4 regions of the Paenibacillus sp. FSL H7-0442 genome follow, and region 2 is predicted to be linked to each of the others. Evidence: riboswitches for the same ligand, from Rfam matches in the RefSeq annotation. Region 2 holds a riboswitch; each other region holds the start of a gene.
What was found. A riboswitch is a leader RNA that binds a small molecule or an ion and turns the genes downstream of it on or off. The one in region 2 is predicted to bind cobalamin.
Positions count from the first base shown of each region.

Region 1: linked by a shared signal. The riboswitch ahead of MHH57_RS06825 (cobalamin-binding protein) and the one ahead of MHH57_RS24725 (ABC transporter substrate-binding protein) in region 2 are both predicted to bind cobalamin.
Region 3: linked by a shared signal. The riboswitch ahead of cobJ (precorrin-3B C(17)-methyltransferase) and the one ahead of MHH57_RS24725 (ABC transporter substrate-binding protein) in region 2 are both predicted to bind cobalamin.
Region 4: linked by a shared signal. The riboswitch ahead of metE (5-methyltetrahydropteroyltriglutamate--homocysteine S-methyltransferase) and the one ahead of MHH57_RS24725 (ABC transporter substrate-binding protein) in region 2 are both predicted to bind cobalamin.

Region 1 is NZ_CP151963.1:1,501,793-1,504,915, forward strand. Features, by position in the region: gene cbiB (adenosylcobinamide-phosphate synthase CbiB) at 1-589, shown strand, start outside; gene MHH57_RS06820 (histidine phosphatase family protein) at 639-1,391, shown strand; cobalamin riboswitch at 1,514-1,706, shown strand; gene MHH57_RS06825 (cobalamin-binding protein) at 1,913-2,920, shown strand; gene MHH57_RS06830 (iron ABC transporter permease) at 2,917-3,123, shown strand, end outside.
Region 2 is NZ_CP151963.1:5,590,974-5,594,096, reverse strand. Features, by position in the region: gene MHH57_RS24730 (nucleobase:cation symporter-2 family protein) at 1-53, shown strand, start outside; cobalamin riboswitch at 809-1,009, shown strand; gene MHH57_RS24725 (ABC transporter substrate-binding protein) at 1,226-2,803, shown strand; gene nikB (nickel ABC transporter permease) at 2,819-3,123, shown strand, end outside.
Region 3 is NZ_CP151963.1:5,339,526-5,342,648, forward strand. Features, by position in the region: gene MHH57_RS23575 (sirohydrochlorin chelatase) at 1-143, opposite strand, end outside; gene cobJ (precorrin-3B C(17)-methyltransferase) at 236-2,032, opposite strand; cobalamin riboswitch at 2,343-2,530, opposite strand; gene MHH57_RS23585 (TIGR00730 family Rossman fold protein) at 2,587-3,123, opposite strand, start outside.
Region 4 is NZ_CP151963.1:5,368,704-5,371,826, forward strand. Features, by position in the region: gene MHH57_RS23710 (anaerobic ribonucleoside triphosphate reductase) at 1-600, shown strand, start outside; gene nrdG (anaerobic ribonucleoside-triphosphate reductase activating protein) at 597-1,094, shown strand; cobalamin riboswitch at 1,274-1,470, shown strand; gene metE (5-methyltetrahydropteroyltriglutamate--homocysteine S-methyltransferase) at 1,630-3,123, shown strand, end outside.

The sequences.
Region 1 (3,123 bases), 1.7 Mb from region 2:
AGTCGGGCGGGATACGCAGCAACTTGATGAGCCTGAGATTGTACGCGGTACGGTTGAAACGGTCGCTGAAAATATCGTGGACGCGATTATTTCCCCGCTTTTTTATGCCTTGATCGGGGGAGCACCCTTGGCGCTGGCTTATCGTGCTGTGAATACGCTCGATTCCATGGTTGGCTACAAAAATGAAAAGTATCTGCATTTAGGCTGGGCTTCAGCACGTCTAGATGATGTGGCTAACTACATTCCAGCACGCCTGACAGCGGCAATGCTTGTGATAGCGGCGTGGATGTACAAACGAGATGCTGCAAGAAGCTGGCGCACAGTCAAGCGAGACGCTCGTCTGCACCCAAGTCCGAACAGTGGCTTCCCGGAATCGGCTGTTGCTGGTGCATTGGGGATTCGTCTTGGAGGATATAATGTGTATCATGGCGTGCGCTCCTTTCGTGCATACATGGGGGATTGGATACGACCGCTAGAGTCGAAAGATATACGGCATACGATCCAGCTGATGTTCGCCGTGTCCAGTATGTTTGTAGGATTGTGTTTGTTAGGAGCCGCAGGTTGTTTTGCCTTGGGATGGGTGCGGTGAGGGTGAGGAGTGACACACTGAATAATGATCGAGCAGGAAGTGACATTTCTTGAAACAAGATATAGCAGCAAAAAGGACAGTAGAATACGCACAAAGACCGAACTCACAGGAGGATAAGGTGCCGTATGATGCTAAAGAAGATCTGCATTGGGATATGGAGCTCGTGTTAGTTCGTCACGGCACAACCTTATGGAACAAGGAACGTCGATATCTGGGACACTCCGACTTAGGTTTGCTACCGGGGGCAGAGCAGGAATTAAAGCCTTTGCAGGAAAAATTGCAAGGTCAGTCCTTTGCTCGAATCTATTGCAGCGACTTAATGCGATGTCGCCAGACCTTGCAGATCATTGTGCCGGAATCAGAGTTGACGTCTGGGCGTTCCCTATCTACTATGCCTCCTATGATGGAACCATGTCTGCGAGAGCTTCATTTTGGCGAGTGGGATGGAAAAACGTATGACATGCTCAAGGATGTGTCGTTGTATCGGGCTTGGATTGATGAGCCGCAACGGATCACCCCACCTGGTGGAGAGTCTTGGACAGATTTTGTAAATCGTCTGCGCAAATTTCTTGACTCTCTGTATGAATGGCGTGTTGCTATGGAAGTTCAACCCATGGATTTGACTGCTACGTCGCCCTCTGTTTTGGTCGTTACGCATGGTGGCGTAATTCGTCAGCTAGCTTGCATGCTGATACCGGGCCATGATTTTTGGAGTCTGAATCCGAAGCCGGGAGAAGCATTAAGGATTCAATTGAGGCTGGCAGGACCGCACAATTACATAGCGGAAATGCTTCCTCATTAGGTTAGACACCAGCGGATAAAGAGGCTGTTTGGGTTGTAAGCCGCCTCATTTTAACCTATAATCATCAAGTAAAAGAACGGCTTGACTACCACTACATCAAATATCCAGCAGACGAGGTCGGCGCAGCGTGATGAAACTATGGTTTCCCTCCCTGCGCTGTTAAAAGGGAAGTCGGTGTGAATCCGGCGCGGTCCCGCCACTGTAAATGGAAACATGCCCGTTAGTCCTCTTTATATGTTACTAAGCATATGAAAGAATTTCAGGACATGTATTTTACCATAAGTCAGGATACCTGCCCGTCCGCCTGTCACCATAATCCTTCGAGGAAAGGATGACGTGTTCGCAGTGACTGTCCATGCGGAAAGAAGCTGCCGCCTGCGCACGATCTGCGCTAACGTGACCCCTGTGTCCTGATATGAGGATGCGGGGGTTTTTGATAGGAAAAGAAGGCTAGATTTAGAAGATATCTGATGATGTTCAAGTAACGCTCTTAACGATTTATTTATGAAGGGGTGCAAATCATGGCAGGAAAAAAAATAAAGGTGTGGACAACAGGTCTATTGGCTCTGATTTTGGCAGTTGTGCTGAGTGCATGTGGCGCTAATGGAAAAAATGCAGAAAATAAAGAGGGTCAGGCTTCTTCACAGCAGCCGGGACAGGCAGTAAACGCACAAGAGCCTCCGGGCAAAACGGTTTACCCGCTCACAGTTAAAGATGCAACAGGACAGGAATTTACATTCAAAAAAGCGCCGGATAAAATCGTTTCCGTCTCCCCGGCAGAAACCGAGGCGTTGTTCGCCATTGGGCTGGATAAGGAAATTGTCGGCGTCTCCGACTACTCTGATTACCCGGAAGCAGCTACGAAAAAGCCTAAAGTGGGCGGTATTATGAAACCGAACGAAGAGGCGATCATTGCTGCGAACCCGGAAGTCGTTTTTGCAGGGATATCACTTAGTGAACAGGCTACGACCAAGCTGCGCGACATGGGAATTATGATTTTTAAAACGGAACCGAAGACAGTGGAAGATGTCATGGCTAACATCGAATTGTATGGGAAAATCACCGATCATCAGAGAGAAGCAAGAGCGGTGACTGACAAGATGAGAGCAGATGTAGCAGAAGTAAAAGAAGGAATTAAAAATATCGGTAAAGGGCAGAAGCTGCGGGTATACGTCGAGTTTTCACCAGGCTGGACAGTGGGTAAAGGCGAGTTTATGGACGAGCTGATTACGTTGGCGGGCGGCGAAAATGTAGGTGCCACGCAGAAGGGGTGGTACCAAATCAGTGAGGAAAATATTATTGCTGCGAACCCTGACGTGATTTTGTACAGCAAAAGTGTCAAGGACGACAAAACGGGCCAGACGCTCGGTGATATCATTAAAGCTCGCAGTGGATGGGATCAAATATCGGCTGTTCGCCACAACCGGGTGTTTGCCGTGGATGATAATTTGATCAGTCGTCCGGGTCCACGCGTAACGGAAGGTCTCAAGGAAGTGGCCAAGGGCGTGTATCCTGAAATTTTCAAATGAACCGTAAACTGATCGGCTTTGGAGGGACAGGTCTTGTCCTGCTGTTGCTGACGCTGCTGCTCTGTCTTGGCATCGGCTCGGCCAAGCTTCCGGTCAGCCAAATCACGGGCATTCTGGTTAACCACCTACCGTGGTTAGGCGATACGTTTACACCGGATTGGAATACATCCTCAGAGCAGATTATTTTGAAGGTCAGATTGCCA
Region 2 (3,123 bases):
AAGGGGAATCGGTCAAAAGCGTGACGGTTCAGGAGGTTCCACAGAAGGTTTGATGATTAGAAATAAATAAAGATAGCCGGAGAGAGGACGTATGCCTCTTTTCCGGCTGTTTGGCATGGGGTTATCCAGATAGTATATCCCCTTGCTGTCTGGGGATATATAGATAAACTGCGGAATGAAATGGGTAGCTCTAATTTGGTGCGTTTTCCAGTTTACTTACTAGAAGAATTTGCTAGAGCAGCGGGCGATATCATGGTATAATTTACCTTATGGATTTTGAATAGTGGTGGATGTTTTCGGACCACGGTGCAGCTTCCCGAAAGGGGGTGAAGCCGATGGTCAACCTTGTGTCGTGCTACGATGTGTTGCGTTGGATGGTTACGTTACTAAGCCTGGCGTTTAGTATTCGTAAACTTTATCGCTGGCTACGTCGAAAATTTCGGAACAAGCGAAAACCCACCGCGTAATTAGGTTGGCCCCTAACGGTGGGTTTCGTTTGCATTGACATTTAGTTATGCAGCGCGCCGTGGTGGTGATCCACAGCCTTTCAAGTCCTAAGAGTCTTTGCCGTTGGCGCGGCGAAGACTCTTTTTAGTATACGGACACGGTGGTTTACTCTATACCTAATTTTAACACTTCAATTGCGTGCACGCAATTGGAGGTTATGTCTTGTTTCTACCTTATCGTTCAAATTTAAATTATTGTGCAGCCTTTATTGACAAGCCTGTGACAACAAAATAAGATCGTAATGAAAAGAAATAAAGGAAGAAAACAGGTGTGAGCCGGACAACTCTATGTATGGGGTTTCGTAGAGACGATGTACATAGTTGTTGAGCATGTTCACTTAAAAGGGAAGTTCGGTTGATTCCGACACGGGCCCGCCACTGTATACAGGCATCAGCAGGATACTGCTGGAGCTTTCAGAACAGCCACTGGAATTGTGAAGAACCGGGAAGGCCTGAAAGATACGCCTGGAGTCAGGAGACCTGCCTGTTTTGACATCACTGTCAGACCCACGGGATGCTGGGGAGGTGGTTAGGCGTGCTGCATACGGAATGTCTGAAACCGATCTGATCCCTTCTATGTTTTTGGAGTTGGCTTCGAGGTGAGTTCTGACATTTTATATTGAAGGCATTTCTGACTGCTAATTAAGTGGTCTGGAATGCTTTTTTCGCGTTTTGCGTTAGTTTTATGCGGTTTTACAAGATAGAGGGGGATTCATCGAATGATTAGCAATCGTAGCAGGCGTTCATGGTTGATATGTACAGGGGTGATGCTGCTGGCAGTTATGGCTCTTTCGGGATGTGCCAGCAATAGGACGTCGGATAGCTCCGGCAAGGGTGAAAACGCGTCAGCACAACAAACAGCGACAGATAAAAAGCTGGTAATGGCGTATACATGGAAACCGTCAGGCGTTGACCCGCATGGAGATAATAGCTGGGATGTGATGCGATCCGGTGCAGGTGAGACACTGGTACGTTTGAATGAAAAGCTGGAGCCTGTCGCTTGGCTGGCAAAGGAGTGGAAGCAGGATAGCCCTACAGTTTGGACGTTCAGCTTGCAGGATAAAGTCACTTTTCATAATGGAAAAGGTATGGATGCAGCAAGTGTAAAAGCGTCTTTGTTACGCTCTATTGAGAAAAGCCATCTGGCGAAGGATTTACTGAATGTGAAGTCCATTGATGTAAGCGGCCCGCTGGCCTTGAAGATCACGACAAACCAGCCGAATGCGGCGTTGGTGTCTAATCTAGCTGATCCATCGACGATTGTACTGGATGTGGCATCGATGAAAGATGAACAGAGTTACCCAGCGATGACAGGCGCCTTTAAAATCAAAGCGTTCAACAAGGACCAATCGTTGGTCGTAGAGCGTTATGACGGATACTGGGGCGAGAAGGCACGATTGGCTGAAGCGACGATGAAGTTCATTACGGACGGGAATTCGCGCCTGATGGCACTGCAATCCGGTGAGGTGGACGTAGCGACGGATATTCCGGTTGATAACGCAGAGGTACTGAAAAAGAACGACAGGCTACAAGTGCTGTCGGCTCCGTCCTTGCGCACCCATATGATCGTGTACAATATGGAATCGCCAGTATTCAAGGATGCGGCGAACCGTAAGGTGGTGGACAGCCTGATTCCACGCGCATCGATTGTGAGCGCCGTCATGAGGGGCTTCGGTACGGAGGCAAGCAGCCCGTTCCCGAGCATTCTTCCCTTCGGTAAAGTTGAGCGTAAAGCGCTGGACGGAACGGCAGAGCAACTGTTGACGAAGGATGGCTGGCAGAAGGACGCCCAAGGGACATGGACTAAGCAAGGCAAGCCGTTCGAGGTTACGCTGCTGACTTTCCCTCAGCGTCCGGAGCTCTCTGTGATGTCTGAGGTCATCCAAAGCCAATTGCTGAAAGAGGGAATCCAGGTCAAGATTCGCAAGGTGGAAAATATTGACGAGGCGTTGACCAAAAACGATTGGGATTTTGCTATGTACAGTATGCTTACTGCTCATACAGGAGAGCCGCAATATTTTATGGACATGTTTTATTCTTCGAAAAGCGAAGCCAATGTAAGCCGTTATAGTTCCAAACCGCTAGAGAGTATTCTTAACAGCTTGAAGCTGGCGAAGGATACAGCGCAGCGTAATGCTGTGACACTACAAGCGCTGGATATCATCAATACGGATTTGCCACAGTCGTTCATTGTGCATCCTGATAATGTGTTTGGCGTGAAAAAAGGGGTGGAGGGTTTTACACCCCATCCGATCGAGTATTACTACATTACAGCGCAATCCGATATTGCGGAATAACGAGCTGCGTATCCTATGATTCGTTTTATACTGGAACGTGTGGCGCAGCTGCTCATTATTGTATTCGTTGTATCCACGCTGACTTTTGTACTGATGCGGCTGGCCCCTGGAGACCCTGCTACCATTTTGCTCACCGCGCATAATATCCCTGCCTCTGAGGAGGCGTTGACGACGCTACGAAAGGAACTGGGCTTAAACGAACCGCTTCATATTCAATATGTGAACTGGCTGCGGGATGTGTTCACAGGGCATTGGGGCACTTCGTATGTATCCAAGGAGTCGGTGCTAGCCGAACTGTGGAACAGACTTCCTGCTACTGT
Region 3 (3,123 bases), 250 kb from region 2:
ATGCTGGGACGTGCCAGCTCCAAGAAACAGGTTTCCACGCACATATCCGGTACCCGATCTGCCACTGCCTGTGCAAATTCCAGCAGTTCCTGGTTCCCCTCCGGGTCCCGACTTCCATGTCCAACCAACAATATTGCATCCACTGCTGTTGTTTCCTCCTCTTGAATAGGGATAGCCTGCATGACGCCCTATTTTATATATATGCTTGTATCCCGTTCATCAGGCCTTCAGTCCATTAATCACCACAAACCGCATTCACTTCTACCGTTACTGGTGCATCTTCATGCCGGAACCCCGCAACGACACCTACACGCTTAAAAAATTTATGAAAACGCTCATTCGGATGCCCTTTTTCCTTATATTCAGCGATGACGTTCTCCACGATGTCCGTAATTTGATCACCCGGAATTCCTTCCGCTACAGGCTGAGCGGCATGAGCATTGCGGCCGAATTTTTTGCCACCGAGGAAGAGATCGTACCCACCCTTGCGATAGACGATTCCGATATCCTCTAGTACGGCTCCATAGCAGGCCATACCGCATCCGTTCAAAGCAATGCTCGTTTCCTTGGGTGCCTGTAATCCACCAAGTACAACCTGTAAATGCTCAGCCACAGGCACAGCGTCATCCTTCTCCATATTGCAGAAGTCGCACGCCTTTACCTTAAACACATCGCCAACCGGCATGACAATGAATCGTTCATCCCGCAGCCGCCCGACCAGTTCCTCGGGGTCTGCACACGGCACGCGCAGCACGATCTGATGATCCGGCGTGTATTCCAGCTCGCCATCATCACCCGCTACCTCGGCGAGCAGCGCCATCTGGCGAGCGGTGAATTTCTTGTTTCCCACACCCGGGGAAACACCCACCTCAAACAGCGCAGGCTTGCCAAAGCCGCCTGTCGCCATCCCGGCCGCGGCCCCTGCTCCGGCCACCGCCGACGTTCCGGCGGTGCTCTTGGCGGCAGGCGCTTGCCCGCTCCAGCGAGCGTTGGCTTCGCCAGGCAGCTTACCGCCGATAGCGAGGCGGCTTAGCGCCTCTGCCGCCAGCGATGCCGGGGCTGCGCCGGTTTGCACAGCAGTCGTTGCCTGCACGACAGCCATCACTTGCGGGCGTGCCTGCGTGGCAACCGCAGCGCCGCTCGCGGAGGGTCCAGCGGGCGTAGTCGGGGCTGCTCCTGCCTGCGGTGTACCCTCTTGCGCTCCCAGCGACCACGGCTCCGCTTCCGTGCGGAGACGCTGATGCGGCTTGAGCGCCTGCTCGGTCGCATCCAACGTGTATTTGCGCTGATATCCGCGCGGAGTCACGATCAAACCGTCATACACCGTCGTCGAGGAATTGCCGATGATTACAGTCGTCAGCATCCCGATGTCATGGTTCAGCATATCTTCCAGCGTCGTTACAATAACTTGCTGACGTTCACGATAAGCGCTCTTCACTAGCCCAACCGGAGTCTGCGGATCACGGTAACGCAGCAAAATGGACTGCGTCTCCACAATCTGGCGGGTACGCCGACCACTGCGCGGGTTGTATAATGCAATCACAAAATCAGCCGAAGCCGCAGCTTCTACACGCTTTACGATCGTTTCCCACGGGGTCAGATGATCACTCAGACTAATCGTGCACGCATCATGCATCACTGGCGCCCCCAACAGTGAAGCACAGGACTGTATAGCCGAGATCCCCGGTACGACTTCTACCTCAACCCCGCCCTCGCGTCGCCAGCCTTTTTGCATCAGCACTTCGTACACCAGCCCTGCCATACCATAGACTCCCGCATCTCCACTGGAAATGACAGCTACCTTCTTGCCCATCTCTGCTTGGCGAACCGCCTCCTGCGCACGGCTCACTTCCTCTGTCATCCCTGTGCGTACAATCTCCTGTCCGTTCAACAGCGGACGGATCAAATCAACGTAGGTATTGTAGCCGATAATGACCTCACTTTCGTCCAGCGCATCCAGCGCCCGTTTTGTGATATGTTCCATATCTCCTGGTCCAAATCCAATCACCAACAATTTTCCTAATGGGCTCATCGTACTCCTCCTATTCATCCTTTTCAGGGCAGCTATCCTATCTATTTCAATGATTTATGCACATCGTGTAACTTAAAAAAACCCCATCCTGCCCGGATGGGGTTTCTATGTACGTATCTCTCATCAGACGAACAAACAGCGTAAGAAGACACGATTTGTCTTCCTCCAGCCTGCCGTTGTTTTCCATCTGTCTGTTTACGCTTCAAACGCTGCTGCACGTTCATATCCACGCAACCCTCTAGCCAACATGGAAAAAGCAACGTGTGCCTGATTTCCTGATTTCGTACACCCATCCTCTCCGCGAAGGTTAACGGTGCATACAGATCAAGGTAGGTCTCCTGGCTTGGCATCAACGGATTCTTTCGTCTTCCCCGTTTTTCACGAGTGACCAATTAAAAAAATCCTCTTCCTTACAGTGGCGGGACCGCTCGGGATTTGCACCCGATTCCCTGTTACCCTTTGCTCAACCGCAAAGGCACCTTGTCTGTCCGCTATTTGATTATGGGTCTTATCATAACCTTGCCTCAATCAGTTGTGCAAGCACGAAAAAAGCTTTATTTCAAGTTCTGTGCTTTATTTTTTAACATATGTAGCAATTCGTCCGGGTCTGCGGAGATGCTCAGTAGCGCTGGATGCTCACTCCCGGTAAACCCCTCTTGCACACTATGACGCACCATTTCTACTAACGGGTCAAAATATCCATTCACATTCAGCAGCCCAATGGGCTTGCGATGAATGCCGATTTGCGCCCAGCATAGTACCTCGAACAGCTCTTCAAAGGTTCCCAAACCACCCGGAAGGGCAATAAAAGCATCGGCCATCTCGCTCATTGCCGCTTTACGCTCATGCATGCTTGCTACCTCAATAAATTCGGTAACTCCCCGATGAATGATCTCTGCATCAAATAACAGGGTGGGCATAATGCCAGTGACCTGACCGTCACCCGACAGCATTCCATCTGCCACCTCTCCCATTAGCCCCCTGCTAGAGCCGCCATAGATCAGACGGATATGATGGCGAGCCATGGCTTCTCCCAGTTTGCCTGCTGCCTCAACATATACCGATAAATGTCCAGGTCTGGACCCGGCAAA
Region 4 (3,123 bases), 220 kb from region 2:
CACCACGGGGAGGATGATTTCGTATACCGCGAGGCACAGCGAATCATCACTTCTATGCGCGTGTATTGCGATCGAATGAGTGAATATCACAATTTGAATATTACATTGTTCGCTACGCCTGCCGAAGGTCTGTCGGGCAAGTTCACCTTGCTGGATCAACGTGATTTCGGGATTATTCCTGAGGTAAATGATCGAGAATATTACACGAATTCTTTTCATATTCCCGTGTATTACACGCTCCCGGCTGCTCGTAAAATCAGCTTGGAAGCTCCGTTCCATAACCTATGCAACGCTGGTGCGATATCATACATTGAGCTGGACGGTAATGCGCGGAATAACCCGGATGCGTTTCTTAAAATTGTTCAATACGCGCTGCATCAGAATATCGGCTACTTCTCCATCAACCATCCGGTGGATCGTTGTACAGAATGCGGTTATGAAGGGATTATCGGGACAAGCTGCCCCCAATGTGGCACAGATGAGGAGCACACACACTTTCAGCGCTTACGTCGGGTAACCGGATATCTGACAGGGGATTATACCGTTCGCTTTAATGCTGCAAAACAGGCAGAAGTTCGAGACCGGGTGAAACATAAGTGAATTTGTGTGGCTACATTCCGGAATCTCTGAACGAAGGATACGGCCTGCGCACCGTCGTGTTCATTAGCGGTTGCCGTCATGCCTGTCCCGGATGCTTTAATCCAGCGTCGTGGAGCTTCCGTGCAGGTGAGCCATTCACACCCCAACGACAACAGGAAGTCATTCGTGACATCATGGATAATCCGTTGTTGGATGGACTGACTCTCTGCGGGGGAGACCCGTTTTTCTCAGCAGCAGAATGCTCGCAATTTGTGCGCGACTTCCGTGCGGCCTGTCCCGACCGAACCGTGTGGGCTTACACTGGCTTTGTCTATGAAGATCTACTCACAGATCAGGAGCGACAAGAGCTAGCACTTTTGTGCGATGTGATTGTGGATGGTCGCTTTGTAGAACAGCAAAAGGACCTGACCCTTCCCTTCCGGGGCAGCCGCAATCAGCGTCTAGTAGATGTAAAAGCCAGCATTCAGGCAGGTTACACCGTTTCATTGACTTAAGGCGAAGGTTACTCGGCAAATGCTATATCTAATCTAGGACAAGTCTCCATCATGGATGAGGCTTGTCTTTTTTTGCATATCCCTAACAGATTCCATTGCAGTTTCTATTGCGCATCCTGCAAGTTTCACTTATGATGGTGAACAAGTATACGAGTGCATAATTATTCGTCATACCTTAACCGCATAGCTTGGAGATAGGTGTCTGTTCTATTCAGATCAGGCTTAAAAGGGAAGCCGGTGCAAATCCGGCACGGTCCCGCCACTGTAAACGGGGAACTTTCAGCTGTTCATACAACCACTGGTCGACAGACCGGGAAGGGATGCTGAGAGTCATGATCCGTAAGTCAGGAGACCTGCCTATTTTAACAACATCGCAAGTACCTACGGAAGATAGGGAGGTGTTAAGAGCAGTCACCGTATTTTTGATTTTTTAATCACGGAGGCATTCTTTCCCCTACTTATTTTTAACTCTGGGGGAAGAATGCCTTTTTTGGTACGTAAAAATAAAACAGACACCCACTAGGAGGAAAAGTACATGTCCGTCATTGAATGGCCTGAATTGTCCGGCTTAATTAGCAGTAATCTGGGATATCCGCGTATCGGCGAAAACCGGGAATGGAAGAAAGCACTGGAACGCTTCTGGAACGGCAGTATTAGCGAAAGCGAACTGCAAACGGAGATGAAAAGACTACGGTTGGAGCATCTGAGCAAGCAGCGTGACAAGGGGATTGATCGCATTCCTGTCGGAGACTTCTCCTATTATGATCACATGCTGGATACATCTGTGATGTTTGGCCTGATACCCGAACGGTTCAACCATCGTCCCGCAGGTCCGATTCCTCTGTCCGTGTATTTCGGGATCGCTCGTGGACAAAAGGGAGCAACCGCCAGTGAAATGACCAAATGGATGAACACCAATTATCACTACATCGTTCCCGAATTGGCAAACGCAGTCCCGGTGTTCACTGAAAATAAACCTTTACGGGCTTATCGTGAAGCAAAACAAGAGCTAGGCATTGATGGGAAACCGGTCCTCATCGGCCCCTATTCATTCGTTACCCTTTCCAAAGGCTATGATCGCAAGGAGCTTGCTTCTATTATAAGAACCTTCCTGCCTTTATACACCCGTGTCCTGTCTGAACTAGCAGCAGAAGGTGTTCAGTGGGTCCAAATCGATGAACCTGTCCTGACCACCTCATTCCCAGTAGAGGATCTGGACATTATTCAGGAAGTCTATGAAGCTTTGGCCCAAGCTGCGCCCTCTTTAAATATAATGCTGCAAACTTACTTTGGCAGCCTGGACCATTATGAGCGTCTGTCCGCACTTCCGGTACAGGGACTGGGTCTTGATTTTGTGTATGATGATGGCGAAAATCTCCAGCATATATTGCAGCATGGTTTCCCTAAAGGAAAAACGCTGGGCGCTGGGGTCATTGACGGGCGCAATATATGGCGCAGCGACCTTAACGCTGTGGCTACCCTGCTGGGTCAGTTAGCAGAACAGACCACTGCCGAGCAGCTTATCGTACAGCCATCATGCAGTCTGCTGCATGTGCCAGTCAGTCTGGAAGCAGAGCACAAGCTGGATCGAGAACTGGTGCAAGCGCTGGCTTTTGCCGATGAAAAGCTTGAGGAAATCGCCGTCCTGACGGCTGCACTTGGCAAACACGATCCATCCGCACTCACCAAGCTTGGACAAAGTGCAGATGCGGTAGCCCGTTTCAACAGCTCAGCGGCACGCGTACAAACAGCTGACGATCTGGCTGACTTGCTGGCAAAGGAGCCTCTAACACGCAGCGTTCCTTTCGCCGAGCGTCGTGAGATTCAGCAAAATAAGCTGAAGTTGCCTCCACTGCCTACGACGACCATTGGTAGCTTCCCGCAAACCGCCGAGATCCGCAAGGCCCGCCTGCACTATCGCAAAGGAGAATGGTCTGCCGAGCAATACCGGACGTTCATCCAACAGCAAATCAAGGAATGGATTGATATTCAGGAGGACATTGGCATTGACGTGCTTGTACACGGGGAA